Regions from separate parts of the Erwinia sorbitola genome, predicted to be linked through region 4. Evidence: predicted binding sites of a transcription regulator. Region 4 holds the regulator's gene; each other region holds the start of a gene.
The links. Region 4 encodes PurR, which represses purine synthesis genes. Its sites were predicted from a motif close to CANGCAAACGTTTGCNTG; they were not measured.

Region 1 (7,861 bases), 180 kb from region 4:
GCACGATATCAAGAGAGAAACCGGATGCAGGAACGCCGTTATTAATAATTTTCTGATTAATATCAGCTTTAACTGTTTCGCACGAGGCCTGAACGGCCAGCGGGGCGGCAACAATCAGTCCGGTTAAAATCCACTTAAACCCTTTCATAAAGACATCCTTTTATTACGTGAGAATGGCGCTAATTATAGCAGTAATCTCTGCTATGGGGTAACCGCACGCCCTGTACGACGGTCAAGGCAGCGCAGCGTGTTAGGCTCCCAGTAGGCGTTAACATTCAGGCTTTTTTCACAGCCTTCGCGGGTATCAAATGCCTGGTCAACACGGTCGAACTCTTTTTCCACGCGGTTGTTAACTTTGCCACGCAGACGGTGGGTCGCATCCCACTGCTCTTTCTGTTCGCGGGCCTGCTCTTTGCTGAGAGAGTTATCGCCATCCTGAATAATCAGATGATCGGTACGTGCCTGCGCCGTGTGCTGCACAGAGAACAGCGCGGCCAGCAGCAGCAGAGGCAGGGTGGTTCTGGCCAGACGATGTTGTAAAATATTCATGATTATCAGGTCCTTTTTAATAGCAGCCGACACCGTGACGGCGACTGAGCAAATCATATGCTGTAGTATATCATCTGCTTTCAGGCCGCTGCCAGTGGGCCGCTGCCGCCGTTGAACATTGAGAGAGAAAAGCGCGCGTGCTGACAACAACGTTACTGTTTTTTGCCACTGCTCTGGCTGAAATTATCGGCTGTTTCCTGCCTTATCTGTGGCTGAAGAAAAATGCTTCCGCATGGCTGCTGCTGCCTGCCGGCGTCAGTTTGATGCTCTTTGTGTGGTTACTGACGCTGCATCCCGCTGCCAGCGGGCGCGTCTACGCAGCCTACGGTGGGGTGTATGTGGTGACGGCTCTGCTATGGTTACGGATTGTTGATGGCGTCAAGCTGAGTAGCTATGACTGGCTGGGGGCGGCGGTGGCTTTCTGTGGCATGCTGATTATTGTCGCAGGATGGGGTCGGGCCTGATGCAGGCCCGAACAGGGTAAAATCAGGCTTTATGCACCCGCAGACCCGCCTGGCTCTGGCCCACTGGCATCATTTCCAGCGCACTGATATTAACGTGCTTAGGCAGAGTGGCCACCCACCACACCGCTTCCGTTACATCCTCCGGAGTAAGCGGTTCAGTGCCGTCATAGACGCTGCCTGCGCGGCTGTCGTCACCTTTAAAACGCACGTTGGAAAACTCAGTGCCGCCGACCAGGCCCGGCTCAATATCAGTTACACGCAGGGCGGTGCCGTGCAGGTCGGTACGCAGGTTAAAGCTGAACTGACGCACAAAAGCTTTGGTTGCACCGTAGACATTGCCGCCCGGATAGGGCCAGCTGCCGGCAATTGAACCGATATTGATGATGTGGCCGACGTTACGTTCCACCATCGCTGGCAGCAGGGCGCGTGTCATATACACCAGGCCTTTATTGTTGGTGTCGATCATATCTTCCCAGTCTTCCAGGCTGGCACGCTGCGCAGGCTCAATACCCAGCGCCAGTCCGGCGTTGTTCACCAGTACATCAATGTCACGCCATTCCGCAGGCAGGCTCGCCACGGCAGACTCAATGCCTGCGCGATCGCGCACATCCAGCACCAGCGTACAGATACTCTCGCCAAATTCCTCTTTTAAGGCTTGCAGACGCTCCTGACGGCGACCGGTAGCAATAACTTTATGGCCCTGAGCAATAAAGCGGCGGGTAATGCTCTGACCAAATCCGGCGGTTGCGCCCGTAACAAATACGATCATCTCACTGTTCCTCAACACATTTTGGATTTTTATCACCTTACCACCTCAGGCCGAAGGTGATAAGAAACGAATTGTGATGATTAATAAGAAAATCTGCACCACCAGCGTGCAGTGGTTCTGTTGCTGCCTGAATAGAGTGCAGGACAAAAAAAGAGAGGCAGAAAGGAGTGCCTGATTAGTGAAAAGCAATCGATTGCCGGGTGAGCAACCGATTGCGTACACGACAATCTGTCCCTGAGCAGGATGATCGGTGTATACTTAATTAACTCATTGTAATTTATGGTTAATTTTTGGTTTCATTATCTGGCATAACTTTTGCAAATCATTTTGTTATCGAAAATTATTTCCTCACCCTTGATTACACTTTGCGGTGCAGGCGACTCAGATTAAGGAATAACTATGTCACCAGGCTACACCCAGGCCATCCGCGCCAGTTTTTTTGATATCACCCGTACAGTCGATCAGCCACAACAGCTCCCTGACGTTGCGCGTTATCTGGAAGATGGTCTGCTGTTACTTAATCAGGGCTGCATCGTCAGCCTGTCAGCCTGGGAAGAGGGGCAGCATCTGCTGCATCCGGATCTGGAGCCGCTCGACTATCGCGGTAAGCTGATTGTCCCGGGCTTTGTTGATACTCATATCCACTATCCGCAAACCGAAATGGTCGGCTCTTATGGCGAGCAGCTGCTGGAGTGGCTGAATCAGTACACTTTCCCGGTGGAAAGTCAGTATCACTGCCCGCAGCATGCAGCGCGTATGTCCGCGTTTTTCCTGCAACAGCTGCTGAGTAATGGCACCACCACCGCGCTGGTATTTGGCACCGTCCATCCACAGTCGGTAGATGCGCTGTTTACTGCCGCCTCCGCGCTGGAGATGCGGCTGATTGCCGGTAAAGTGATGATGGATCGCCATGGCCCTGACGCGCTGATGGAAACCCCGGAAGAGAGCTATCAACAAACCCGTGAGCTGATTGAGCGCTGGCATAATCATGGCCGTCTGAGCTATGCCCTGACACCGCGCTATGCGGCAACGTCCACACCGGAACTGCTGGAAAAAGTGCAGCAGCTACGCCATGAGTTCCCCGATACCTGGTTACACACTCATCTGAGCGAAAACTTGCAGGAGATTGCCTGGATCAAAGAGCTGTTCCCGGAGCATAACGGCTACCTGGATGTTTATCATCAGTACCAGCTGACCGGCCAGCGCAGCCTTTTTGCCCACTGCCTGCATCTGGAAGATCACGAATGGGACTGCCTGCACCATACCGATTCAGCCATTGCTTTTTGCCCGACCTCAAATCTGTTCCTCGGGAGCGGGCTGTTTGATCTGAAAACCTGCTGGCACAAAGGGGTGAAAATGGGTATTGGCACCGATATCGGGGCCGGCACCACCTTTAATATGCTGCAAACTATGGGCGAAGCTTACAAAGTAGGCCAGCTACAGCGCTACAAACTCTCCGCCTGCGAAGCTTTTTACCATGCCACTCTCGGCGGTGCGAAAGCACTGGATCTTGACGACCGCATCGGCAACTTTATGCCGGGTAAGGAGGCAGATTTTGTGGTTATTGATCCCGCCGTATCCCCATTGCAACAGATGCGCCATACCAACAGCCGCGATATCTGGGAGAAACTGTTTGTGCTGATGACGCTGGGTGACGACCGCAATATCGCCGCCACCTGGGTCAACGGGCGCTGCGTCTGGGAGGTCAACGCCCCTGCTGTAAACAGCTGATTCGATGCCGCGGTAAACAGCATTAATGGCAGGAATGATTTTGCGCAACAGCTGCCGGGCGCTTATGCTGAGGTATCAGCCATAGGGAGTGGGAGCAGAGAAAGATGAGGATCGCACCGTTAGTCTGGGCTATTAGTCTGGCAATGACCGTCAGCACGCCGGGCGTGCTGGCGGCAGAGTCGCAAAAGGAGAGTCACCCAATGTTATCGCAGCACAACAACCCCTTCAGTCAGGCCAGCTCATTGCCATTTCAGGCCCCGCCTTTTGATCGCATTACTGATAACGATTATCGCCCGGCGCTGGTGGCAGCAATGGCAGAGAAACGTGATGAAATTGCGCGTATTGCCGATAACAGCGCCGCGCCGACCTTTGAAAACACGTTCCAGGCGCTGGAGCAGAGCGGTCAAAGTCTGCGGCGTGTAAGCAATGTGTTTAGTGCAATGACGTCCGGCAATACCAGCGATGAACTTCAGGCGCTGGATGAAGAGATGTCACCGAAGCTGGCCGCGCTGGATGATGATATCAAGCTGAATAGCAGGCTTTTTGTCCGGCTCGATGCGGTTTATCAACAACGGCAGCAGCTGGGGCTGGATGCGGAATCACTGCGCCTGGTTGAAGTGACCTGGCAGGAATTTGTGCTGGCAGGGGCGCGCCTTAGCGATGCAGAAAAAAACCAGCTGAAAGCACTCAATCAGGAATCCGCCACCCTCAGCACCCGTTTTACCAATCGACTGCTGGCGGCGACTAAAGCCGGGGGCGTGCTGTTTGACGATCCCCAGGCGCTGGCAGGATTAAGCGCCAGTGATATCGCCGCCGCGGCCGAGGCCGCAGAAGCTCGCGGGCTTAAAAATCAGTGGCTGCTGGCGTTACAAAACACCACTCAGCAGCCTGACCTGCAAGCAATGAGCGACCGTGCCGCCCGTGAAAAGCTGTTTACGGCCAGCTGGACGCGTGCGGAAAAAGGCGATGCTAATGACACCCGCGAGCTGATTGTTCGCCTCGCGCAGCTGCGTGCCCGGCAGGCAAAACTGCTGGGCTTTAACAGCTATGCAGCGTGGAAATTGCAGGATCAGATGGCAAAAACTCCGCAGGCAGCTTTTGACTTTATGCGCCAGATTGTACCGGCAGCAACGGCGCGAGCGCAGAGTGAAGCCTCTGATATTCAGGCGGTTATCGATCAGCAAAAGGGCGGTTTTACCCTCGCCCCCTGGGACTGGCAGTATTACGCCGAACAGGTGCGTCGTGCCAAATACGACCTCGATGAAGCACAGATCAAACCCTATTTTGAGCTGAACAATGTGCTGGAAAACGGTGTGTTTTACGCTGCCACACAGCTGTACGGCATCACCTTTAAACCACGCCCGGATCTGCCGGTTTACCATCCCGATGTGAAAGTATATGAAGTGCTGGATAAAGACGGCACTCCGCTGGCGCTGTTCTATGCTGACTGGTTCAAGCGTGATAATAAGGGCGGCGGTGCCTGGATGGGCAACTTTGTTGAGCAGTCGACGCTGCTGGGTACCAAACCGGTGATCTATAACGTGGCGAACTTCAGTAAACCCGTGGCCGGGCAGCCTGCGCTGCTCTCCTGGGATGATGTGATTACCATGTTCCACGAATTTGGCCATGCGCTGCACGGAATGTTCGCCGATCAGCGTTACCCGAGCCTTTCCGGCACGGAAACCCCACGTGATTTTGTTGAATTTCCGTCACAGTTTAATGAGCACTGGGCCAGTAATCCGCAGGTATTCAACCATTTTGCCCGCCATTTCCAGAGTGGCGAACCGATGCCTGCGGCTCTGCGCGAGAAGATGCTGCGCGCCAGCACCTTTAATAAAGGCTATGACATGAGCGAGCTGCTGGCCGCTGCGCTGCTGGATCTGCACTGGCACAGTCTGAGCGACGGGCAACCGCTGCAACAGGCCGATCGCTTTGAGCAGCAGGCGCTGGAGCAGGAGCATATCTATCAGGCCGCCATACCGCCACGCTACCGATCCAGCTACTTCCAGCATATCTGGGGCAACGGTTATGCTGCCGGTTACTACGCCTATTTGTGGACTGAGATGCTGGCCGATGATGGATTTGCCTGGTTTGAGGAGCATGGCGGGCTGACGCGGGAAAATGGCCAGCGCTTCCGTGACAAAGTACTTTCACGCGGCAACAGTGAAGATCTGAAGCAGCTCTACCAGCAGTGGCGTGGACAGGAACCTTCCATTGAACCAATGCTGCATAACCGTGGTTTGAAATAACCTTTTATCAAAGCAGTGCTGAGACTCCTTCACTGGACGGAAGTGACCACTTTTCTCCGTCCATTCTCAGTCCAGTGAAGAGATCTCTGACCTGATTATCTGATACTCTCCGCCAGCCACATTTCGAGCTGCCCCAGCTCATCTGCCTGCTGTGGATACACCTCTTTTAAGCGCGCAACCTGGGCCGACAGCGCCTGGGGCCGATATTCTGTTCCCGGCAATACCTCTGCCAGCTGCTCCAGAGGTGCCGGGTTCAGACTGTCGGTGAAGATCTGGCAGCGGCTGATGACCCCGCGCTCGACGTCCACATGCAGCTCGACGCCGCCCCAGCTAAAACGGTTATCCAGCAGATGCTGAAACTGCGGTGCCTGACCAAAATTCCACTGCCAGCTGCTCTGTTTAGCAAACTGCGCCTCAAAGCCGGGCAGATCAGGTAGCGCCGTCGGGGAGATATGCTCCGGCTGACATTCACTGCCGAAATGGTCAAAGAATGCTGCCGTCACGGCCCGGCAAATGGCCTCAAAGGTGATGTCCGGCACCAGCTCAACAAGATTAGCTACCCGCGAACGCACAGAGGTAATGCCTTTAGCTTGCAGCTTCTTGACGTCCGGGTTGAGATAGTCGGCCAGCCGGGAGAGATCCGCATCCAGCAGGATGGTGCCATGGTGAAAGCCACGGTCACGGGTTTCATGGTAGGCGGAGCCGGATATTTTACGCACCCCGTCAGGGGTATTGACCACCAGATCGTTACGTCCGGAGGTTTCCGCCGCAATGCCCAGAGAGGCCAGCGCACGCAGAATAATCCCGGTAGAGACGCTCTTATCGTACTCCGGCTTACCGGCCATAAAAGTAAAACAGCAGTTACCCAGATCGTGAAACACTGCGCCGCCGCCGCTGCTGCGTCGGGCCAGCCGGATGCCGTCTTCTTCCATCCGTCGCGTATTACACTCTTTCCATGGGTTCTGCGACCGGCCAATCACCACCGTCTCGGCATTACGCCATAAAAACAGCACTCGCTGTGTGGCAGGCATCTGACGAAAAATACACTCCTCCACGGCCAGGTTAAACCAGGGATCGTATGAATCAGATAACAGTAAACGCAGTGTGGACATGATGACTCCATTGAAGTTTCAGCAGCGCTGATGATGATAACACCAACCCGGAAAAGCGTGTGAAATCTGATAGTTTGATTTCGATCGACTGGATTTATTGATGAGGCTATCGTTTTTGCCATTATTTCCATGTTTAAAATGAAATAAAATCCCTTTAGCTGAATAATAAGAAATTAAAGCCATATTTGTCATAAGTATGGCGCTTTACTTATTATTCCTGCTCTGATTATTATCCCTTTAATTAATAAGATACTTTGCAGGGCCGGTATTTAATACACCGGGCCGGCAGGAGCTTCTTTGCCTGTTAATTAAAGGAACATTATGAGCGATATCGCCATTTTCCCCTGGCCGCCGTCCGATCCGGCGGCGATCATTCACAGTGACGAACAGGCAATCCAGGCGGCGAAGGCTGTTGCTGCGCTGGCGCTGGGTGAGGCCGTAGTCCGCGATCGCGAGCGTATCTATCCGCTTGAGGCGCTGGAACTGTTCAGCCGCAGCGGGCTGGGCAGTATCTCCGTTCCTCGCGTTTTTGGCGGTGGCGGGCTTTCATACCGCACGGTGATGGAGGTGTTCCGCATAATCTCGGCGGCGGATCCTTCACTGGGGCAGATCCCGCAAAACCATTTTGCTCTTATCCAGCTGCTGCTGGATGAAGGCAGCCAGGCCCAGCAGCAGGCGATTTTCAGCGCCGTGGTGCAGGGGCAAAGGCTGGGCAACGGCGGCCCGGAAAAAAATACCCGTCACACCCGTGAAGTGACTGCGCGCCTGCGTCAGCATCAGGACGGTCTGCGCCTCAGCGGCAGCAAGTTCTACTCAACTGGCGCACTGTTTGCCGACATCATTGTCACCACCGCGCTGAATGATGAAGGAGAAGCAGTGATGGCATTTATGCCGCGCAAATCAGTCGGGCTGGAAATTGTCGATGACTGGTCAGGAATCGGCCAGCGCACCACCGCCAGCGGCACTATCCATCTGCATGAAGTGCGG
Region 2 (7,861 bases), 1.2 Mb from region 4:
ACCGGTTTCTCCTTTGACCTGGCCAATTTTTGGCTGCGCCACGCCCATACCCAGCAGGAAATGGTTCACCCAGCCTGCCAGCGCATCGGCGCGGTCAAACACGGTGATATCATCATCTTCAGGCAGGTAAAGCTGGAACATAAATCCCTCATCTTCCAGAGAGTTACCCACGGCTTCGTGCATCTGCTGCAAAGGCAGAGAGAGCGTCTGCGAAAACGCCATGCCTTCGTTGGTCAGATCGTGCACCAGCGTTTGCCAGCTGCTGTCATGGTTGCCGCCACAGATCAATCCACTGATCAGGCCATGCATTTCTGCAGGGGTCATTCCTACGCCCTGCTGCGTCAGTACTGAAGCCAGCTGGTTGTAGCCCGGCATTATGTTGGTTAGTGACATGAGTTTTGATCGTCGTTGGCTGGTTAAGTTCGTGATATGCTACCACCAGGTGCCTCAACGATTCCAGAAAGGGGTTGTTTCTTATATTAGGCGTAGTTATAGTGGCGCCCCTCCCAAGCCTGTGAACGGTAAGGGTGATTGCGGGCGCAGTAATTAGTCAGGAAGGTGGCATGTCTGCACAACCGGTAGATATTCAAATTTTTGGCCGTTCATTAAGAGTAAATTGTCCGCCTGAACAGCAAGATGCGCTGAATCTGGCTGCCGAAGACCTCAATCAACGGTTGCAAGACTTAAAAGTTCGCACTAGAGTCACAAATACAGAGCAACTGGTATTCATTGCAGCACTGAACATTTGCCATGAGCTGGCGCAGGAAAAAGTCAAAACCCGTGACTATGCGTCTAACATGGAACAACGAATTCGGATGCTACAGCAGACCATTGAACAAGCATTGCTTGAGCAAGGTCGCATAACTGAACGTACTGGTGCGAAGTTCGAATAACACTTTAACGTTACCTGTGATAGAGTGACGGTGAAGTAAAAAAATTCTCTGAGATGTTTGCAAGCGGGCCCGTCCCCTGAGCCGATAATTAATACCAAACAGAGTGTGACGCTCTGTAACCTGTGCGCAAGCTCGGTTCGTCCGAGAAGCCTGATGGTTGCGACGGCATGCTCACCTTGAACCATGGGTTCAAGGGTTACAGCCTGCGGCGGCATCTCGGAGAACCTCACATTTCCTGCTGTACCCCTCCCGAATTTATCTTTTTTTCTCTATGCTGTTCAGCACGCTTCTGTACCATTTTATGGAGTCAGCTACGTGTTAACCCCCACATTGACGCTCCGTCAGGATATCCGCAGGCATGTACGCAATTTGCGCCGAGAGATTAGCGCCGAACAACAGCAGTTTGCCGCCGTGCAGGTTGCCGAACATGCGCTGAATTTTGCCCCGGTGCAGCAGGGGAAGAATATCGCGCTGTTTCTCTCCGTAGATGGTGAAATCAATACCCGCCCGTTAATTGCCAAGTTGTGGCAGCGAAAGCAGCAGGTTTACCTGCCAGTGCTACACCCCTTCTCGGCTGGCCAGCTGTTGTTCCTGCGTTACGACGAGCAGACCGAACTGAAGATAAACCGCCTGCGTATTTATGAGCCGCCGCTGGATATCCGTAATCTGCTGCCGTTAAGCGAGCTGGACGTGCTGTTTGTACCGCTGGTAGCGTTTGATGCCGGAGGACAGCGTCTGGGAATGGGGGGAGGATTTTACGATCGTACCTTACAGAACTGGCAGCAACATGGCTTTATGCCGGTGGGTCTGGCTCACGACTGTCAGCAGGTGGAGAGAGTGCCGGTGGAGCAGTGGGATGTGCCGTTACCCGCGTTAATTACCCCGTCAAAAATATGGCAGTGGTAATTCATGAGGAAGCACACGTCGATCAGGGTCAGGCATGCCTGACCCCTACGGTATCTGCCAGTGCTGACTTGTTGCGGGGGGCGAGGCTCGCCAAGGGTCAGGCATGCCTGACCCCTACGATAACTGCCCATGCTGATTTGTTGCGGGGGCGAGGCTCGCCAAGGCTCAGGCATGCCTGACCCCTACGGTATCTGCCAGTGCTGACTTGTTGCGGGGGGCGAGGCTCGCCCAGGGTCAGGCATGCCTGACCCCTACGGTATCTGCCGATGCTGATTTGTTGCGGGGGCGAGACTCGCCCAGGGTCAGGCATGCCTGACCCCTACGGTAACTGCCCATGCTGATTTGTTGCGGGCGCGAGGCTCGCCAAGGGTCAGGCATGCCTGACCCCTACGGTAACTGCCAGTGCTGACTTGTTGCGGGCGCGAGGCTCGCCCAGGGTCAGGCATGCCTGACCCCTACGGTAACTGCCCATGCTGATTTGTTGCGGGCGCGAGGCTCGCCAAGGGTCAGGCATGCCTGACCCCTACGGTAACTGCCAGTGCTGACTCGTTGCGGGCGCGAGGCTCGCCCAGGGTCAGGCATGCCTGACCCCTACGATAACTGCCGATGCTGATTTGTTGCGGGGGCGAGGCTCGCCAAGGGTCAGGCATGCCTGAACCCTACGGTATCTGCCAGTGCTGACTTGTTGCGGGGGGCGAGGCTCGCCAAGGGTCAGGCATGCCTGATCCCTACGATAACTGCCCATGCTGATTTGTTGCGGGCGCGAGGCTCGCCAAGGGTCAGGCATGCCTGACACCTACGATAACTGCCGATGCTGATTTGTTGCGGGCGCGAGGCTCGCCAAGGGTCAGGCATGCCTGACCCCTACGGTAACTGCCAGTGCTGACTTGTTGCGGGGGGCGAGGCTCGCCCAGGGTCAGGCATGCCTGACCCCTACGGTATCTGCCGATGCTGATTTGTCGTAGGGGCGAGGCACGCCTCGCCCGGGTTCAGACCTGCCACCCATCACTTACCGTGGCGTGACGCGATAGATAATCAGTACAGCAGACGCGCGCGGACGGTGCCTGGAATGTTCTTCATCAGCTGAAGTGCCTTATCAGCCACGTCCTGCGGTGCATCAACGTCGATGACGACATAGCCCATCTGAGGCGTTGTTTGCAGATACTGCGCGGAGATGTTGATGCCCTGATCAGCAAAGATCAGGTTGATCGCCGTCAGCACGCCCGGACGGTTCTCATGGATGTGCATCAGGCGGCTGACATTCGCGCCGTGCATTGGCAGTGAGGCTTCCGGGAAGTTAACGGCTGACAGCGTGGAACCATTGTCAGAGTATTTCGCCAGCTTGCCCGCCACTTCAATCCCGATGTTCTCCTGAGCTTCCTGAGTGGATCCCCCGATATGCGGCGTCAGGATCACGTTGTCGAACTCACACAGCGGTGAATTGAACGGATCGCTGTTGGTCGCAGGCTCTTCCGGGAATACGTCAATCGCCGCGCCCGCCAGATGCTTAGTCGCCAGCACATGGCACAGTGCAGGGATATCAACCACGGTTCCGCGTGAAGCGTTGATCAGCAGCGCTCCTGGCTTCATCAGCGCCAGCTCTTCCGGCCCCATCATATTCTGGGTCGACTGGGTTTCCGGCACATGCAGGCTGACAACATCGCTCATATTCAGCAAATCGGAGAGATGCTGAACCTGAGTGGCATTACCCAGCGGCAGTTTGCTTTCAATGTCGTAGAAGAAGACATGCATGCCCAGGCTCTCAGCCAGCACACCCAGCTGCATACCGATGTGACCGTAGCCGATGATGCCCAGCTTCTTACCACGGGCTTCATAGGAACCAACAGCCAGCTTATGCCACTCACCGCGGTGGGCTTTCGCATTCGCCGCCGGAACGCCGCGCAGCATCAGCAGCAGTTCACCGATAACCAGTTCAGCTACGGATCGGGTATTGGAGAAAGGTGCGTTGAACACCGGAATACCACGCTTCGCTGCTGCATCCAGATCAACCTGGTTAGTTCCGATGCAGAAGCAGCCAACGGCCACCAGTTTTTCTGCCGCAGCAAAGATCTCTTCGGTGAGGTTGGTGCGCGAACGCAGCCCGATGAAATGCGCATCACGGATGGATTCTTTCAGTGTTTCGCTATCCAGTGCGCCCTTGTGAAATTCAATGTTGGTGTAGCCAGCAGAGCGCAGATTATCAACTGCACTCTGGTGAACGCCTTCCACCAGCAGGAATTTAATTTTGTCTTTCTCCAGTGATACTTTTGCCATTTCCCGACCCTATTTAGCAGACTTCAGATGTGGCTGAATCCCCGAAATTTTCTCCGCTGACAGACACAGTGGCTGCCAACTACGATGGATAATTCGCGGGGATATAAGATTGCCTTCTGTCAAAATAACAAAATTTACGCTGGCGGCAATACAAACGATTGCCTGGCTTCCAGCATGGCAAGCCCGACTCGCAGCACATTGCGATAGAAAATCATGGTGTAGAGCGAACCCTCAGGAGGATCGCGCCTAAGGGAGCCACTATGTGACATAAGTCACTAAATTTCGCCTGCAAAAGAAAAGATGTTTTTCGTATAAAAATAACCGGCACCGTTTGGATGCCGGACAGATCATTTTTTAATGGTTTGTACGCCGTTAGCGGTACCAATCAACGCTACATCCGCGCCGCGGGCAGCAAACAGTCCGACAGTCACCACTCCAGGCAGGGCGTTAATCGCCGCTTCCAGGCGAGTCGGGTCAATAATCTTAAGATTATGCACATCGAGAATAATGTTGCCGTTATCGGTCAACACGTTCTGACGATACTCCGGCTGTCCGCCCAGCTTCACCAGCTCACGGGCCACATAGGAACGCGCCATTGGGATAACTTCTACCGGCAGAGGGAAACGCCCCAGCACATCAACCTGTTTGGAGGCATCTGCAATGCAGATAAAACGCTGCGCCACGGCGGCAATAATTTTCTCACGCGTCAGCGCAGCGCCCCCGCCTTTAATCATCTGCATCTGGCCGTTGATCTCATCCGCACCGTCAACGTAAACCGCCAGCTCATCGATCTCATTAAGATCGAAGACGTGAATGCCATAGCCCTTCAGTTTAGCGGTTGAGGCCTCCGAACTGGATACTGCCCCTTCGATCTGATGCTTAATCGAGGCCAGCGCATCAATAAAATGTGCCGCCGTCGAACCGGTACCTACCCCAACAATCGTGCCGGGGGTAACGTAATCGAGCGCCGCCCAGCCGACAGCTTTTTTCAGTTCATCTTGTGTCATGGTATGTTTAAAACCTCTGAGTCACTGTGTGCGCGTAGTATAAAGCAAGGCTCGGGAAAAAACGCCATGGCAGGGTGTTGATTCGCAGGATTGGAACGCAGCCCACAAAGTGGTTGATTCATAAAGTGACGTAAGCTCATAGCAAACTGCTCAAAATATGGCATAGTGCAAAAACCACACCTGAAAAAGAGTACAACGATTAATGAAACGCCCAGATTATCGAACGCTTCAGGCGCTGGATGCAGTGATTCGCGAACGCGGCTTTGAACGAGCTGCGCAAAAGCTCTGTATTACCCAGTCTGCGGTTTCCCAGCGCATCAAGCAGCTGGAGAATATGTTTGGCCAGCCTCTGCTGGTGCGAACCGTACCGCCACGCCCGACGGAACAGGGCCAGAAGCTGCTGGCGTTATTACATCAGGTCGAGCTGCTGGAAGAGGAGTGGCTGGGTGACGATAATAGCGGTACAACACCACTGCTGCTGTCGCTGGCGGTTAACGCCGACAGTCTGGCGACCTGGCTGCTGCCAGCGCTCAAAACGGTGCTGACGGATTCCCCGGTTCGTCTCAATCTTCAGGTTGAAGATGAGACCCGAACACAGGAGCGCCTGCGTCGCGGTGAAGTGGTCGGTGCCGTCAGTATCCAGCCACAACCGCTGCCAAGCTGTCTCGTCGATCAGCTTGGTGCTCTCGACTATCTGTTCGTTGGCTCGAAGGAGTTCGCTGCGCGTTACTTCCCTAATGGCGTCACGCGTTCTGCGCTGCTGAAGGCACCAGCGGTGGCATTTGACCATCTTGATGATATGCACCAGGCCTTTTTACAGCAGAACTTTGACCTGTCGCCGGGCAGCGTGCCTTGCCATATCGTCAACTCGTCAGAAGCCTTTGTGCAGCTGGCCCGCCAGGGAACCACCTGCTGTATGATCCCGCACTTGCAGATTGAGCGCGAACTGGCAGAGGGGGAATTGATCGATTTAACCCCGGGTCTGTTGCAGCGCCGTATGCTCTACTGGCACCGTTTTGCCCCGGAAAGCCGTCTGATGCGCAAAGTGACCGATGCGTTGCTGGCACATGGCCACCGCGTGCTGCGTCAGGATACGGAATAAAAAAGGGCGGCCCACAGGGTCGCCCTTATTGTTTACGCTGTCGGTGCAGAATTACTGGTTACGCTGTAATTCAAACACTACATCAACCTGATCGTCGAAATGAATACTCTGCTGCTCGTAAGTCTGAGCGGCGGAGGTTAATGGTGCCGCATCGGCCGCTTTATACATGCGCGCAATTGGCATTGGCTGGTAGTTAGCCACATGGTAACGAATGCTGTACACCGGCCCCAGCTTAGTGCCAAAGCCCTGCGCCAGCTCACCCGCCTGCTTAGTTGCGTCATCAATTGCCGCTTTGCGCGCTTTAATACGATACTCATCAGGATTTGCCACGCCCAGCTCAACCGAGCGGATCTCGTTCAGGCCCGATTTCAGTGCACCGTCCAGCAGCTCGTTAAGTTTATCCAGCTGACGCAGGGTGACCTGCACCTGACGCACTGCGCGATAACCTTTCAGCACCGATTTTCCATCTTTCAGATAGTCATATTCCGGCTGAGTACGCAGGTTAGCCGCATTGATATCTTTCTTTTCAATGCCGCTTTTATTCAGAAAATCAAAATATTGCTGTACACGACCATCTGCCTGCTTTTTCGCTTCGCTGGCATCTTTCGCGGAAACATTCACTTCAATTGAGAGAGTGGCTATATCCGGGGTGGCATCAACACTCGACTGTCCAGAGGTGACCACATGCGGGCCATTCGGTAATTCGTCTGCCTGCACAGCTAAGGGCATTGTGCCCAATCCAATCATTGCGGCCAGGGCCAGTTTCGTCAGCTTCACTGCTTCCTCCATGCGGTCTGTCATCATTTTTTCGATAGCGCTACAAAGGTAACAGTAGCGGATTGTTCCGTCAAAGTGCAACGTAACAACATTTTTTATGGATCATATGGGCATATCTTAATATAGGACATCAACTCTGATACTGAGTTCCCATTACCACAAAGAGAGTGCCTGTAATGCCAGTTTCAGCGCTATTGCCCACATCACCAGACCGACCAGCAGGTTGATGATACGCTGGGCGCGGGTGGTATTCAGCAGCGGTGCCAGCCATGCTGCCAGCAGTGCGAGACCAAAGAACCACACCACTGAAGCACAGACAGAACCGAGTGCAAACCAGCGCCGGGCGTCAGAAGGCAGCTGACCGCCCAGGCTGCCCAGCACCACAAAGGTATCCAGGTAAACGTGCGGATTAAGCCAGGTGACGGCCATCATGGTCGCCACAATTCGCCAGCGCCCCTGCTTTAATGCCTCAGCTGACGCCAGAATAATATCACCACTGAATGCTGTACGCAGTGCTCCCCAGCCATACCATAACAGGAAAAGTACTCCGCCCCATGTCACCAGATTGAGCAGCAGAGTTGACTGGTTTAGCAGCGCACTACCGCCGAATATGCCGCCACAGATCAACGCGATATCGCTCAATGTACAGAGCGCAGCGGTCATCAGATGATACTGGCGACGCACTCCCTGATTCATGACAAAAGCATTTTGCGGACCGAGGGGTAGAATAAGAGCAGCACCCATGGCAACCCCCTGAAAATAAACAGATAACACTATAAATTCCTCATCATTATCGCTTTGATGAGAAGTGTATAGCGGCTGCATTATTAGGGGAAATTATAATATTTAATCAACGATTAGGCTAATTAATGGAAGGGTATCCTGATGGCGGGCTGCCCCCT
Region 3 (7,861 bases), 980 kb from region 4:
CTCGATGCAGTCCTTAAATTCGCTGCGGACAAGATTTTCACATTCAACATCCATGGTTGTCACCCGTAATTATATTATTACTAACTAGTTATCGCTTTCACCAGGTTCTGCGTAACGTTACGCGGTGAACCTCGAATACAATTCGTTATGTTTCCTGCAAACTCTATTACACCTTAAACTGTGTGAAACAAAATAACAGACAATAATTAAACCATCAATATTCGACTGATTAGGCGGGTTTTTCTCTTCGACCTCACTGTCGTCATACTGTTTCAATCTGTTTATCGCTCATCTCAACGCAAATCCCCTTGCCCGGCAAGCCAGATTAGTTTAGATTTATCTAAATTAAGTAAATGCTAAAGTAAAACCATGACAGATACGGATTTGACTCTTTTGCGCGACAGCGCCGCCCAGGCAGCACAGCTGCTGAAGTCGATGAGCAACCCTCACCGGCTGCTGATTCTTTGTATGCTGATTGATTCACCGGGCACCTCCGCCGGAGACTTATCCCGGTTGACAGGATTAAGCGCCTCAGCAACGTCTCAGCATCTTGCACGCATGAGAGAGGAGCATCTGATTGAATTTAAAAGGGAAGCGCAGAGGATTAACTACTTTATTAAATCCCCCTCAGTGCTGAAAATTGTGACAACGTTAAAAGCTATTTATTGTCCTTAAGGAGTCATTATGAAATATCAGGTTATCTCTCCAACTGAAGCTAAGGATCTTCAGGCCCGGGGAGCGACGATTGTGGATATCCGCGAGCCTGCGGAGTTCCTGCGCGAGCATATTGCTGATGCGCTCACCCTTCCCCTCTCAGAGATACAAAAAGGAAAGGCTTTGCCCCCGGTTTCATTACAGCACCCGGTAATTTTCCACTGCCTGTCTGGTGCCAGAACCCAACAGCACACGGATATTCTTATCAAAGCTGCACATCCTCATAAAGTCATGCTGCTGGAGGGGGGATTAAGCGGGTGGAAGCAGGCGAAACTCCCCACCATTGAAGACAAAAAGCAGCCTCTGCCGCTTATGCGTCAGGTACAAATCACCGCTGGCAGCCTGGTGGTTATCGGAGTGCTGCTCGGTTACACCCTTGGAACCGGATTCTTCTTACTATCTGGCTTTATCGGGGCGGGTTTGGTCTTCGCCGGTCTTAGCGGATGGTGCGGAATGGCAAACGTGCTGGCCAAAATGCCATGGAACAAAATTAAGTAATGTTGTGACGTACAGAATGCGATGATAATGCGACCGGGAATAATAAGCGATATATTATTCTGATATATTCAGTAATCTTCACAGGCAATGATTACTAACAAGAAATAAACGATAGTAACAATCATTAGCCCAATTTGTTTAGAAAAAAAACAAAAATTACCAGAACCAATAATACTTAAGCCAAACATAGAGCCGGCCCCCGCACATCGCATTTTCTGGAATGCAAACCCATCTTACTATCGCTATGCTGCCCGCCCATACTACTTGAAATACACGGAATGTAATTATGAGGAAATATCCCTGCACAAAAGTAAATGTGCTTACCGGCCTTTTTCTTTTTGCTGTGCCGTTAACGTTTGCCTGGGCTGATGTGCCTAATGCCAGAAAAACACCGCTCTCTCTTGATTATCACAATGACGGAACAGATTCACTGGGGGACAATGAGGTACAGGCACCAGAACCACCTGATTTATTTGGAAAATCTACCGGGCCTCTGCCTTTTTTTGGTGATGAAATTCGCAAGCGTGGTTATGATTTACCCGATCCCTATGGGATAGGGTTTAATTATATGAACATACATCAGAATATTAAGGTAAAAAGCATTCAGTTTTCTAACCTTAAAATTCCAGGACTGTTCCCGGGTATGAAACCTATACCGCTGCCCGGAAACATGTTCAATATCAACGTTGGGCGAACCCGGGAAAAATCGAAAACCGAAACAGCACGGCTGGACACCTGGTTATTCCCATTTTTAAATGTGTATGGGATTGTTGGCCATACAAGGGGAAGTTCCGTATCTAATGTTTCCGTCTGTACGCTCGGTACCTGCCCGGGTCAATTAAAAAATATGGATTTTACATTAAAATTCAAAGGTACCACTTACGGAGGGGGGACAACTCTGGCCTATGGTTATCATAACTGGTTCGGCACGTTAGATTTTAACTATACCCGTACCAGCTTTAATATTCTTGACGGCAGCATCTCTGCCTATACGTTTACACCACGCGTAGGTTACCGGTTTACCATTCCAGGCTCTGCTAAATATTCTATTCCGGTATCTCACGCCAGCTTATGGGTTGGCAGTATGTATCAGGATGTGGATCAGGATTTCAGAGGCAGTCTGAGCAACCTTCACATGCCAGCGAATCTTGTCGATCTGGTCAACTTCGTTAACCAGGATAAGAAGGGACACTTTCGGGTGAAACAGCACCTTAAGTCGCCGTGGAATATTCTGGTCGGAGGCCAGTATGAGCTTACGCGCAACTTTAATATCATCACCGAAGTGGGCTTTGAAAAGCGTAACAGTTTAATGGTGGGCGGTGAGTTTCGTTTCTAAATATGCGAACACACCTTACGTTGTTGGTAATTTTGATGCTCTCGTCCCCGCTGTCGCAGGCTTCCTTTTTGCCCAGCAGGGAAACTGTGGATGAATACCTTTGCAAGCTGAGTTCTCACAACGTTGACCCACGAGAAAGCATCGACTGGGGCACGGTGGTAGGGCCTTTTTACACCCCTGAGCTGGGCATCGGCATCGGGGTAGCTGCTGCTGGTTTTTATCGACCTGATGACTATCAGCAAAATACCCCGCTCTCTTCGCTCTCGTTAACCGGTTTTGGCAGCTCAACCGGAGCGCTGGGAGTGGGTTTCGAAAACAACACGTTCCTGCGTAATGACCAGTGGCGCTTTTATCTCAACGGTCAGTTCAGCCATCGCCCGCTTCACTACTGGGGCGAGGGATATTCTGCCGGGCGAAATAATCATGGCAAGCAGTCCTACAATTCTCGCAATATCTCAGCGAATCCGCAGATCCTGTATCGTCTGCAACAACATACCTACGCGGGGATTGGTGCGGCGATTGACAGTCAAAGAGCGACAAAGCTGCAACATAAGGCATCAGGAAGCTTTTACCAGCATCCGGTACCGTTAAACGAACTGAATGTTGGCGTCAGCGTCATCTTCCTCTATGACACACGTGATTTCCCTGTTAATCCCACCCGGGGCCAGCAGATGAATATTCGCTACACTGATTACACCCCGGCCCTGGGCGGAGATCATCATCTGACCGTCTGGGATATGCAGTACGATCTGTACCATCCGATAAATCCAACCACCCTGATTGCCTGGGATCTGTACGGCCGTTTCGCCGCAGGTCATGTCCCCTGGACCATGATGGGAAGCCTGGGCGACAGCCACCATCTGCGGGGCTACTACGAGGGGCGTTATCGCGAACGTAATGCGATGACGACTCAGCTTGAATTACGTAAAAAACTGAGCTGGAGGCACGGTGTGGTTGCCTGGGTCGGCGCTGGCAGTATGTCCTCTCGCCCGAGTGAAGTGATAGATGGACGCTGGCTGCCTTCGGTGGGCGTAGGCTACCGTTTTGAGATTAAAAAAAGAATGAATCTGCGCTTTGACTATGGTGTCGGTGAGAGGAGCTCAGGCTTTTACTTTCAGATAGGAGAAGCCTTCTGATGAAAAAGTGCATGGTGCTGTTAAGCCTGCTGCTGAATGCCTGCCATATTTCACCAAAGCCATTTAAGCCGATGACGACGGGAGATTTAGAGCACCCGGCAACGCAGGCGTTACGCGTATGGCCAACAATTTCTAAACTCTCAGCGCCAAATGGTCTGCGCCCGTGCTGCGCCTTTGGCTATGACGTGCGTGCAAAACTTATTGGTATTCCGGTTCCGTTATTTAAGTTAGGCAATATCGTCGCGCCGGATGATACCGGGAAGCATCACTACAATGACAGCTGGATCAGCATCCTCTCTACCCTGAGTGGGATCAACAGCGAACATGATGGCATTGTCTACACGCGACGAGGCGGCTTTATTGACCTCGCCCACGTGCGCGATACCGCGGACAACACTCTGTGGTTATTCAATCAAATTTTGCCGCAGCTGGGTCAACCCGCCACGATAAAGTTGGACGATGAGCTGGGGCAGCGAATCATCCGGCTATGGCGGTTCTCCCCACCAAAAAGTGAACTGGCTCGATACCAGCTGTCCGTCAGTCTGGCTGCACATCTCGCGTTTCAGATCGCTACCTGGCATGAAGTCGCCCAGTGGTATGGTTTCCAGTCTGTTCCCGGTTACTCAGAAGCTATTTCTGCGTTTTCACCGGAAGATCTTTATTCCAATCTGATCGGCGCACGTATAGCCACCGACCTGCTGAATAATGGCGGGGGGTCGTCACTGCGTCAGTATCAGCATTCGATGGCACAAATGATCCCACAGGCGCTGGCACAGCTACAGGCGGTCAGCCCGCAGGCCACACGTTTCCATTTTGATATGGTGGATGGCACATGGTGGAACAGCCACTGCCGTGTGCCGGATAAGTTTCTGGTCAGGCTACGCAACTACAGCGTCAGCGACAGGCGTTTACCCTCTCGTCCGGCAGATACGCTGCCAGAACTTTGGCTGACGCTGCCCGATCATTTTGGCCATCAGCCCCTTTCGCACTTTGGCCGCCTGGAGATTTGGCAGGGTAATCATATGGCTAACCTGCCCGCCCCTTCACTGATGTACAGCTATGATGATTTTCCCCGTCTGGCGCAGCAGGCGGAAAAATCCGACCAAAAAACGCTGGCGCAACTCGGGGATGGATGCAACTAAAACCCCCGCAGCGACGCTCTTTTTTATAAGAAATTCTTATATTTAAAGCAGACTGCGAGCGTGCACGGGTAGCGTTATGAATGACCGATTTTCCTCTGAACAGGCCATCTTATCGCAGGCAACCGTTTACTTAGGTTTTCAGGCGCAGAAAACCGCAATTATTGAGAAAGTTCCCGGCACGGGTGATTATTTGTGACTTACATCACACTTTAGCTGAATTGAAATGAAACAGAATTTGACAAGTGTGAGCAATCTCTATTTCCTAATGACCTGTTAGCGGCACACTGCCGCAGTATTCATGGCGGGTGCTTTCTTCCTATCAATAATCACCCATTTGTCGCCCTTAGATAACCTGACCCCTCCAGCGCGCTGGCTGTTGAGCAAGGTCTCAGAGCATGTGGTAATAAAAAATGAAATATAAAATTATGATGGCTGGCGCACTGGCAGCACTTTCTTATACCAATGTTTCAATGGCTGAAGAGAGCAACCCGGAATACCTTTCCGACTGGTGGCATCAGAGTGTTAACGTAGTGGGAAGCTACCATACCCGTTTCGGGCCGCAGCTGAATAACGACCTGTATCTTGAATACGAAGCCTTTGCCAAAAAAGACTGGTTTGATTTTTATGGCTATATCGATGTGCCAAAAGTGTTCGGCGTCGGTAATGGCAACGATGTCGGCGCATGGGACGATGGTTCTCCGTTCTTTATGGAGATCGAACCGCGCTTCTCTATTGATAAACTGACCGGCACTAACCTTGGTTTTGGTCCGTTTAAAGAGTGGTATTTCGCCAACAACTATATCTACGATATGGGCGACAATAAGGCGAGCCGCCAGAATACCTGGTACATGGGTCTGGGTACCGATATCGACACCCATTCCGATATTGGCCTGTCACTGAACGTATATGCGAAACACCAGTGGGAAAACTACGGTGCAGCAAATGAAGATAGCTGGGATGGCTACCGCTTCAAGGTGAAATACTTTGTACCACTGACCCAGCTGTGGGGCGGCAACCTGACCTATATCGGGTTCACCAACTTTGACTGGGGCTCCGACCTCGGTGACGATCCAAACCACCAGCGCACCAGTAACTCTATTGCTTCCAGCCACATTCTTGCGCTGGGCTACGACCACTGGCACTACTCGTTTGTGGCGCGTTACTTCCACAACGGCGGCCAGTGGAACGACGGCACCGAGCTGAACTTCGGTAAAGGTAACTTTAACGTGAAATCTAATGGTTTCGGTTACTACCTGGTTGTCGGTTACAACTTCTGATTGACCGTATCATCCAATACTGACTTAACGCGCCTCAGGGCGCGTTTTTTTTGGCCGTGATAAACCGTTATACTCTCCGGGCAATGTTGCTTTTGCTAAAAGGAATTTTTATGTCTGCCAGGTATGTTGATAACAGCGTAAAACTGCGCCCGCTGGAGCGTGAAGATCTGCGGTTTGTCCACCAGCTGGATAATAATGCCAGCGTGATGCGCTACTGGTTTGAAGAGCCGTATGAGGCATTTGTGGAGCTGTCCGATCTTTACGACAAGCATATCCACGACCAGAGCGAACGCCGCTTTATGGTGGAACACGATGGATGTAACGCCGGGCTGGTTGAACTGGTGGAGATCAATCATATCCATCGCCGCGCAGAGTTTCAGATCATTATTGCCCCCAGCCATCAGGGAAAAGGGCTGGGCAGCAAGGCGGCGAAACTGGCGATGGATTACGGATTTTCCGTGCTCAACCTCTACAAACTCTATCTGATTGTCGATAAAGAGAATGAGAGAGCGATACATATTTACCGCAAGCTGGGTTTTGAAATTGAAGGCGAGCTGATCCACGAATTCTTTATCAACGGTGAATACCGCAACACTATTCGTATGTGCATCTTCCAGCATCAGTATCTGGAGAAATTTAAACCTGCACAGGGCATGGTAAAAACCACTGCACAATAAAACGACAACGGCAGGGGGATAATCCCGCCTGCCGTTTGGTTTTAACCGCCGCGTGCGCCAACCGGATTCATAATGGTCTGCAGGCGTTCCGGTTCAATCTTGTACATCCCCCCGTAGAACGGGTCAACCACCAGCCAGCCCGGGAAGCCGAGCAGCGGAATATTACCCAGCAAATACCACAGGTTTGGACTCTCTTTCAGCGGCAGCGTCTGCGGCACATAGCCCGCGCGTTCCAGCATCACCAGATACTTTTTCTTGCCGAAGTAATTCCCATTGGACTTTTTCAGCGTCACCGTTTTCGGAGTGTAACCTTCGGCCACCGCTTTTCCGGTTTCATCCTGCACAACAAACTTCACCCCCGGGGGCTGAGTCTGGAGTGTTACGTCCTGAGTTTCGCTACCAACAATTGTCGCGCAGCCAGTTAACATCCACACTGCTGCCAGCGCTGCTATCAGCCGTTTCATCGTTCATCCTGCCTGAGTCTGTCATGCTAACAGTCTAGTCGCTGGCTGCGGCAAACTAGCGTGCTAATACCGCGACTAATTGGCGGCTTATCCAGCCATTGGCTCGTCAACAACCGCAGGATTTTCCTCAAACGTAACGCAAACAGCTAATGGAAAAATTAACCAAACATCCTTTCCAGATAACGCTCCAGCGCCATTCGCGAGCTGAAACCATGTGGAATGCCGTAGTGATCGTTGGTATCACCGGCCAGATACATCGGGAATCGTACGTAGTGATCGCAGGTTTTAACATCTGAAGATGCCGCCGTTATGGCCTGGCTTCGCTCTTTAAGCGTGGGATGGATGACCAGTGCAGTACGGCCCAGGCGTGCCTCACGGTTGACATACACATAGTCTTCACCGCGACGAAAACCGTAGGTTTTTGCGGTGACCGCATCCATTTCAAATCCCGCTTTTTCCAGTACGCGAGCTACCTCATCAGGTCGTAAATACATGCTTGCTCCTCTAAGTCTGCCAACCCCGCAACCTTACATCAGGCTGTACAGTCAGGGCTTTCGGAATAATCCATAAACGCCGTCAATCGCGTGGCGTTCTGCGAGGGTGTTCTATACTTAATA
Region 4 (7,861 bases):
TGCGCTATGAAGTATATGCTCACGCACAGCAATATTCAACGCATTATTGTTAGTGTGCTAATTAAATGTTTTTACAAGATTTTACCTGGCCGTCAGTGCGGTGAAGCGCCTGCTTTTGCTCCGCAGAGCGTTGGACAAGGTAACCGATTACAGCCAGAACGATGGTGCTCGCCATCACCAGCGTTGTTGTGCGCAGCGGCGACTGAATCCATGCAGACACGGCCAGACTGGCTAAAAAGCAGAGGCCGAGCTGCAACATATTCTGTAACGCAGCGGCCTTGCCGGTAGCCTGGGGGAAGGGCAGTAGAGCACTGGAGACGACAACAGGATAGATCGCACCATTTGCCATCGCCATACCGCAGAACGGCAGCAGCAGCGCAAACAGTGAAGGCTGTGACTGATGTGACACCAGATAAAGCGCAACGGTACTCAGCGTGTAGAATGCCAGCAGCCATGGCAGCAACTGACGCCCGGCATAGTGATTCAGCAGGGCCCGGCAGCCAAACCCACCAATAAGAAACGCCGCAGTTTGCGGAACGTAGCTCAAACCGATATCCGCAGGTGTTAAGCCAAGATTACCCAGGATAAATGGTGAGCCGGTCAGCCATGCAAAGAAACTGGCGGAACAGGCGGCATAAATCGCCACGTTCCCGCTGTATACCGGCGACTTTAGCAGGGTGAAAAAGCCGGGTGCGGGGGGCTTTACCGCCGCTTTATCCACCAGCGGTCTTGATGGCAGTCGCAGCGTAGGAATCAGCAGCGTGACGCTAACCAGCAGCAGGACGACGAAAATAGAGCGCCATGAAAAATGTTGCAACAGCCATGCACCCAGCAGCGGTGCCAGCGCGGGGGAGAGTGCAACCAGCGGCATTATGGTGGCAAACACGCGGTTGGCCTGCGGGCCGCTGTAACGGTCAACCACCAGCGCCTGCCAGCTTACCGCTGCGGCACAGACACCTACCGCCTGAAGGAAACGCATGGCCAGCAGCCAAAAGGCAGACTCTACCCACAGCATGGCCGCACAGCCAATAATAAACAGGCTCAGGCCCATGATTAATACCGGCTTGCGACCGATGCGGTCAGAAAGCGGGCCCCATACCAGCTGGGCGCAGGCAAAACCGGCGAGGAAGATACTCAGGCTGGCGCTGATGGCTCCGGCACCTGTTTGCAGATCCTGCTGCATCACGCCAAATGCGGGCAGGTACATATCAGTAGCAAGGAAGCCCAGCATACTGAGCAGCGCAAGGTAAATCATAAATCCTTTGGAACGCATATTTATTAACTCTTATCAGACAATTTTTTTACGTGTGGAGTTTAATCTCGTGCTGAGTCACCTGTGAAACGTTAATATTAGCGGGTTGCAGTGAAAAATATTGAAGGCAAAAATATGTGGTCTGAACATTCTCTGGAAGTGATTGATGCTGTCGCCAGAACGGGCAGCTTTACCTCTGCGGCGGCAGAGCTGCATCGCGTACCCTCGGCGATCAGTTATACCGTGCGTCAGATGGAAGAGTGGCTGGCAATCAGCCTGTTTGAACGTCGTCATCGCGATGTGGTACTGACAGAGGCAGGTCGTGTTTTTATTGAAGAAGGGCGGGCTGTTATCAAAAAAATGCTCGTCACCCGTATCCGCTGCCAGCAGGTGGCTAACGGCTGGCGCGGGCAAATCAATATTGCTGTCGACCGGATTGTGCGCCCGGCCCGCACCCGGCAGCTGGTGGTGGATTTTTATCGGCGTTTTCCGGATATGGAACTGCATATCATGCCAGAAGTTTTTAACGGGGTGTGGGATGCGCTGGCAGATGGTCGCGTGGACGTGGCGATCGGAGCAACCCAGGCGATCCCGGTCAAAGGGCGCTTTGCCTATCGTGATATGGGAAGCCTCAACTGGCGTTGCGTGGTGCAAACTGAACATCCATTATTCAGTCAGGATGGCCCGTTAAGCGAGGCGCTGATCCGCGAGTGGCCATCACTGGTACTGGAGGACACCGCACGCGCATTACCAAAACGCACCACCTGGACGCTGGATAACCAGCGGCGGCTGGTGGTGCCCGATTGGGAGAGTGCTTTTGACTGCCTGCGCGCCGGTTTGTGCGTGGGGATGGTGCCCGGGCATTTTGCGCAACCGTGGTTGCAGCAGGGGGTTCTCGGCGAACTGACGCTGACAGCAGCGTTTCCTGACAGCCCCTGCTATCTCAGCTGGTCAGAGCAAAGCGCATCGCCTGCATTAAACTGGCTGCTTGAATATCTGGGGAACACGGAAACGCTTAACGCTGAATGGCTGAGTGAACAACCCGGCCTGTAGCCGGGTGGGGACAGAGCTTATCGACGATAGTCGCGGTACGGGCCATCGGCAACGGAGCGGCGCTCAATCAGCGATGGATGAACTTCAATGGTCTGCGGCTCTTCGCGCTTGCTGGTGATGCGATCGAGCAGCATATCAAAGGCAGTTTCACCCAGGCGCTCTTTTGGCTGGTGTACGGTCGTCAGCGCAGGGGTAAAGTAACGCGCGTTGCGCACGTTATCATAACCGATCACCGAAATATCCTGCGGCACGCGCAGCCCCATCTCATCTGCTGCGCAAATCGCCCCCATTGCCATAATATCGCCGCCGCAAAAAATGGCTGTCGGGCGCTGTTTTTGCGATAAAATCTGTTGCATGGCGCGATAACCTGACTCGGGTTCAAAGTCACCTTGCACCAGCCACTCATCGCGCAGGGTGATCCCCGCTTCTGCCAGCGCTTTGAGGAATCCCGCATGGCGACCGCCGCCGGTATTACGCTCAAGCTGTCCCGGAATCGCACCGATATCGCGGTGCCCGCGCTCAATCAAATAACGCCCAGCCAGATAGCCCCCTTCAAAGGCATTATCCTGTACGCTATCGGTGAAATCACCGCGCGACTCGCCCCAGTCCATAACCACCATTGGAATATTGCGATTATCTTCCAGCATGGAGATTAGCGTATCGGGATACTCTGAACACATAACCAGCAGGCCATCAACGCGCTTTTGCGCCATCATCGACAGGTACGCCTGCTGCTTTTGCAGGTCATTATGCGCGTTGCCTAAAATCAGCGTATAGCCTTTGGCAAAGCAGCGGTTTTCAATCGCTTCAATAATCTCAGCAAAATAGGGGGCTTCACTGGATGTTGCCAGCAGACCAATAGTTTTGGTGTGGTTGACCTTAAGACTGCGAGCCACGGCGCTGGGGGAATAGTGCAACTCTTTAATTGCTGCCCACACCGCTTCGCGCGTCTCTTCGGCTACAAAGCGCGTTTTATTAATAACGTGGGACACTGTGGTGGTTGAAACACCTGCGCGCTTTGCCACATCCTTAATTGTTGCCATTAAAATCGTACTCCTGGTGTTATCATAACATCTTGATAACTAATTGGTTAAACGTTTGCCTGGGTACAGCCATTCCTGCCCGAACAGAATAAATTTAGGTGCTGTCTCAAAGGGGCTGGAAGGGGTAGAATCGTCCGTAGAGTGACATGCAGTACTGGCTAAAAAAAAGTTCCCGGGTCTGTTGCGCAACGGAAAGGACGAATTCTAACAAGGCTGCGCGCAGAAAACGAGATTTTTACAGGTAACTGTGGGAAAATATGTTGGCTTACAAATAACAAGGTTATTAAGGAGAGGGGATGAACACTGATATGAAAATGACAGCTATTGCTGTTGTGGGTTCACTGCTGATGATTATTGCGTTTAGTTTTACGGCTGTAATGCACTAAATCCTAACGGGAAGGGGTAACTCTCTTCCCGTATAACCTTTATCTAAATGGCAATGGCTTTACATCAGCGAATGGTTTTAGGCGTCATCATACGGCGCGCGCCGATGTAGTGTTCCTGCCAGTAATCCTCGCTCAATGCGCTGACCTGAATATCCTTCCCGGTACGCGGTGACTGGATAAATTTGCCGCCCCCAAGATAGACGCCAACATGGTCAGCGGTTCCGCGTCCGTTAATACGGAAGAACACCAGGTCGCCTTTCTCTAACTCATCGCGCTTAATCGCAGCGGCATCGCGCAAGTGATACATTTCATTAGCAGTGCGGGGGATCTTGAATTTAACCAGGTCTTTATAGGCGTACCACACCAGGCCACTGCAATCGAAACCGGTTTTGGGTGAGGTGCCGCCCCATTGATAAGGCTTACCAAGCTGCCCCATCAACTTATTCATCGCGGTTTCGCGGGCTTTCTGATAGCGCGCACGGTGAGCCTTACTGAGTTTCAGCGGGGCGCTGCCCGGTTCAGTCATGTCACTTTCGACTGTTTTGCTACCCGCGCGTTTACGGCCATATAACTTTTTACCCGCTTTCTTATTAGCAGCGAGTTTTTTACTCAGCGTCTGTTTCTCTGCCTTTAACTTGCGCGGCGGTTCAACGGCAGTTTTTTTCTTCTCTTTATCTTTCAGTTTTTTTGCCAGAACGAGGCGCGCAGCTTTAGATGGCTCTTTTTTGGTGGCGGCGCGAGTGGGTTCTTTTTTAGCGGTAACCTTGGTTTTTTTAACCACAGGTTCTTTCGCTTTTTTGGTCGATGTGGTTTTGACCGGGCGACGTTTACGGCGATCGTCTGCGTGAGCACTGTTGCTATCAGCTTTCTGCTGATTTGCATTAATAGGGGCATGTGGCGATGCGTGCGCCATATTGAAAAATAGCTGGGTGAAAGCCAGTATGAAGAGCGTGATAAGTAAACGCATCGTTCCCATTAACAGTTTGTGCGCTGCTACGACACAGCAACGCGGTCAGAAAAGAGATTTCCGCTGTAAGGCAGAAGGTTAGGGCAATTCTAATCTAACTTCTTAACAAAGGGTAAGGTCTTTTTTGTTTCAATATTACAGATCAAGAAAATGATGGAATATTGAACACAATCAGCTGTTTAACTCAGCAATAAAAACAAATTTAATCCTGTCTGGTGCAGCAGCCATGATAAGAAAATGTTATTTTGTTTCCTGGTATTGTCTATTGGCTGCATTTTCACCAGATACCCTATGTGAAAATGTCATTTTCATCACCATGACAGAGCCGCTACAATAACAAGGCTGCGCCTAGCCTACACATGAAGTATCGTATTGAGGAAGACATTTATGAGTACTGTTGAAAAAATTCAACGCCAGATCGCTGAAAACCCTATTCTGCTGTATATGAAAGGTTCTCCGAAACTGCCAAGCTGCGGTTTCTCTGCGCAGGCTGTGCAGGCACTGTCGGCATGCGGTGAGCGCTTCGCGTTCGTTGATATTTTGCAGAACCCTGACATCCGTGCTGAAATGCCAAAATATGCTAACTGGCCAACTTTCCCTCAGCTGTGGGTGGACGGTGAGCTGGTAGGCGGCTGCGATATTATCATTGAGATGTATCAGCGCGGTGAGCTGCAACAGTTGATCAAAGAGACTGCGCAGAAATATCCGTCTGACGCCGCAGAGTGATGCCGGCTTAGTGTCAGCATAAAAAAACGGGCCTGTTATGGCCCGTTTTTTTTTGCTGAATACAAGGGTAAATAGCTTACTCCTCGCTGTCGTCACTCCCGGCGTCAGCAGGCAGCGGCCAGCCGCCAAGACGCTTCCAGCGGTTCACCAGCTCACAGAACAGATCGGCAGTTTGCAGGGTGTCGTACAGGGCAGAGTGCGCCTGTGCATTGTCAAATGGTAACCCCGCAGCGGTACAGGCTTTCGCCAGAACCGTCTGACCCAGTACCAGTCCGCTAAGGGCAGCCGTATCGAAGGTGACGAACGGGTGGAAAGGGTTGCGCTTCAGCGCGGCACGTTCGGCGGCGGCATTCATAAAATTCAAATCGAACGTCGCGTTGTGCGCCACCATAATTGCCCGGCTACAGCCGCTCTCTTTAATCCCTTTACGCACCAGTTTAAAAATGGCATGCAGGGCTTCGTACTCGCTGACTGCGCCGCGCAGTGGATTTTCTGGATCAATGCCGTTAAATGCCAGTGCTTCAGGTTGCAGAACTGAACCGACAAAAGGCTCAACGTGGAAATGGATGGTTTCATCCTTCTCCAGCCACCCGTTGTCATCCATCTTAAGCGTCACCGCCGCGATTTCCAGTAATGCGTTTGTTTTGGCGTCAAAACCAGCGGTTTCAACATCAATAACGACTGGATAAAAACCGCGAAAACGGCTGCTAAGGGTATTCAGTTCATTCGATTCAGACATCAGCATCTCACAGGCGAAAAAAGGCAGCGCGTATTATGGCAAATTTTAGCGGGGGTTGCAGCAGAGGAGGGAAGGAGGGTGCCAGAAAGGCACCCAAAATATTTAATGGCCGAGGCCTTTTCCTGCTTGTTTATTCTCGATTAGCTCGATTTTGTAGCCATCCGGGTCTTCAACGAAGGCAATGATCGTGGTGCCACCTTTAACCGGGCCAGCTTCACGGGTAACATTGCCGCCATCATTGCGGATGCGATCGCAGGTTGCAGCCACATCATCTACGCCCAGCGCGATATGACCGTAAGCATTACCCAGCTCATAGCTGTCAACGCCCCAGTTGTAAGTAAGCTCAAGGACGGCACCTTCGCTCTCTTCGGTATAGCCGACAAATGCGAGGGTGTATTTATATTCGGTATTTTCACTGGTGCGCAGCAGGCGCATACCCAGCACTTTAGTATAGAAATCAACGGAGCGTTGCAGATCGCTCACGCGCAGCATGGTATGAAGTAAACGCATAACATCCTCTTTTAAATCGGCGTCATCATTGATGACGTAAAAAAACCAGTATAGCTTTTATGCCATCCGGTGCGAACCCTTGTAGCATTAACCGAGGAACGGATAGTCGGTATAGCCTTCCGCGCCGCCACCATAGAAGGTTTCAGGCTTAGGTTCGTTCAGCGGTGCACCGTTTTGCAGACGGGCTACCAAATCCGGATTGGCAATATAGCTGCGACCAAAGGCAGCGGCATCAATCAGCCCCTGTTCGATCAGTGTCTCCGCTTTTTCCGCTGTATAACCACCTGCGCCAACAATTACGCCGGGGTAAACAGCACGGATCGCCTGGCGGAATTCGTTGGTGTAAGGTTTGCCACCGGCCCAGTCAGGCTCGGAGATATGCAGATAGGCCAGCTGACGTTTCGCCAGTTCAGCAATAAAGTACAGCGCTGCTTCTTCCTGGTCTTCGCCGTTATCCAGACCATTAAAAGGTCCCAGCGGTGAGATACGGATGCCGATGCGGTCGGCACTCCAGCCTGCAATAGCCGCATCAACCACTTCGAGAGCAAAGCGGGTGCGATTTTCGATGCTGCCGCCGTACTGGTCGTCGCGCTGGTTAGAGGCCGGTGAGAGGAACTGGTGAATCAGGTAGCCGTGAGCAGCGTGCAGTTCAACCAGGTCAAAATCAGCTTCCCGGGCATTGATGACTGCCTGACGGAAATCACCCACGATACCGGCGACCTCTTCAGTAGCCAGAGCGCGAGGGGTGGACGTGGCTTCGCGGATAGCGTTCCCCTCTGCATCACGCAGGGAAGTACGGGTTTCTGCATTAATCGCGGACGCTGACACCGGAGCCTTACCTTCAGGTTGCAGGCTGGCATGAGAAATACGCCCGGTGTGCCACAGCTGCACTGCGCTGTGACCGCCATCCTGATGAATACCGGCGTTAATCGCTTTCCAGGCGCTGATTTGCTCTGCTGTGTGCAGTCCTGGCGCTCCGGCATAGCCTTTGGCCTGGAAACTGATCTGCGTGGCTTCGGTGATAATCAGCCCGGCGGATGCGCGCTGGCGATAGTACTCACCCATAAGTGGAGTAGGAATATCGCCCGGCTCAATGCTGCGCAGGCGCGTTAACGGCGCCATAAAAATACGGTTCGGTACAGTAATAGCACCGGTTTTCAATGGGGTAAAAAGCTTATTCAGTTT

Region 1: guaD (guanine deaminase) is a predicted target of PurR. The motif match lies at 1,965-1,982, and genes of this name have one in related genera.
Region 2: serA (phosphoglycerate dehydrogenase) is a predicted target of PurR. The motif match lies at 4,221-4,238, and genes of this name have one in related genera.
Region 3: GN242_RS04815 (nucleoside-specific channel-forming protein Tsx) is a predicted target of PurR. The motif match lies at 4,942-4,959, and genes of this name have one in related genera.

Annotation. Positions count from the first base shown of each region.
Region 1 is NZ_CP046509.1:2,231,476-2,239,336, forward strand. Features, by position in the region: gene GN242_RS09980 (DUF1161 domain-containing protein) at 1-148, opposite strand, end outside; gene GN242_RS09985 (DUF1283 family protein) at 202-549, opposite strand; gene GN242_RS09990 (YnfA family protein) at 687-1,013, shown strand; gene ydfG (bifunctional NADP-dependent 3-hydroxy acid dehydrogenase/3-hydroxypropionate dehydrogenase YdfG) at 1,036-1,782, opposite strand; gene guaD (guanine deaminase) at 2,182-3,513, shown strand; gene dcp (peptidyl-dipeptidase Dcp) at 3,618-5,762, shown strand; gene lplA (lipoate--protein ligase) at 5,858-6,874, opposite strand; gene GN242_RS10015 (SfnB family sulfur acquisition oxidoreductase) at 7,196-7,861, shown strand, end outside.
Region 2 is NZ_CP046509.1:825,506-833,366, reverse strand. Features, by position in the region: gene GN242_RS03775 (YecA/YgfB family protein) at 1-393, opposite strand, end outside; gene zapA (cell division protein ZapA) at 564-893, shown strand; RNA gene ssrS (6S RNA) at 936-1,120, shown strand; gene GN242_RS03760 (5-formyltetrahydrofolate cyclo-ligase) at 1,209-1,799, shown strand; gene serA (phosphoglycerate dehydrogenase) at 2,835-4,073, opposite strand; gene rpiA (ribose-5-phosphate isomerase RpiA) at 4,421-5,080, opposite strand; gene GN242_RS03745 (LysR family transcriptional regulator ArgP) at 5,283-6,182, shown strand; gene GN242_RS03740 (oxidative stress defense protein) at 6,234-6,959, opposite strand; gene argO (arginine exporter ArgO) at 7,113-7,733, opposite strand.
Region 3 is NZ_CP046509.1:1,070,889-1,078,749, reverse strand. Features, by position in the region: gene GN242_RS04845 (TdeIII family type II restriction endonuclease) at 1-54, opposite strand, end outside; gene GN242_RS04840 (ArsR/SmtB family transcription factor) at 370-675, shown strand; gene GN242_RS04835 (rhodanese family protein) at 685-1,212, shown strand; gene GN242_RS04830 (hypothetical protein) at 1,499-2,548, shown strand; gene GN242_RS04825 (BamA/TamA family outer membrane protein) at 2,635-3,684, shown strand; gene GN242_RS04820 (DUF4056 domain-containing protein) at 3,684-4,826, shown strand; gene GN242_RS04815 (nucleoside-specific channel-forming protein Tsx) at 5,237-6,103, shown strand; gene speG (spermidine N1-acetyltransferase) at 6,214-6,780, shown strand; gene GN242_RS04805 (hypothetical protein) at 6,822-7,244, opposite strand; gene GN242_RS04800 (DUF2002 family protein) at 7,403-7,738, opposite strand.
Region 4 is NZ_CP046509.1:2,055,528-2,063,388, forward strand. Features, by position in the region: gene punC (purine nucleoside transporter PunC) at 62-1,273, opposite strand; gene punR (DNA-binding transcriptional activator PunR) at 1,388-2,305, shown strand; gene purR (HTH-type transcriptional repressor PurR) at 2,323-3,348, opposite strand; gene cydH (cytochrome bd-I oxidase subunit CydH) at 3,645-3,734, shown strand; gene GN242_RS09230 (C40 family peptidase) at 3,799-4,701, opposite strand; gene GN242_RS09235 (Grx4 family monothiol glutaredoxin) at 5,089-5,427, shown strand; gene rnt (ribonuclease T) at 5,504-6,172, opposite strand; gene gloA (lactoylglutathione lyase) at 6,269-6,676, opposite strand; gene GN242_RS09250 (alkene reductase) at 6,764-7,861, opposite strand, start outside.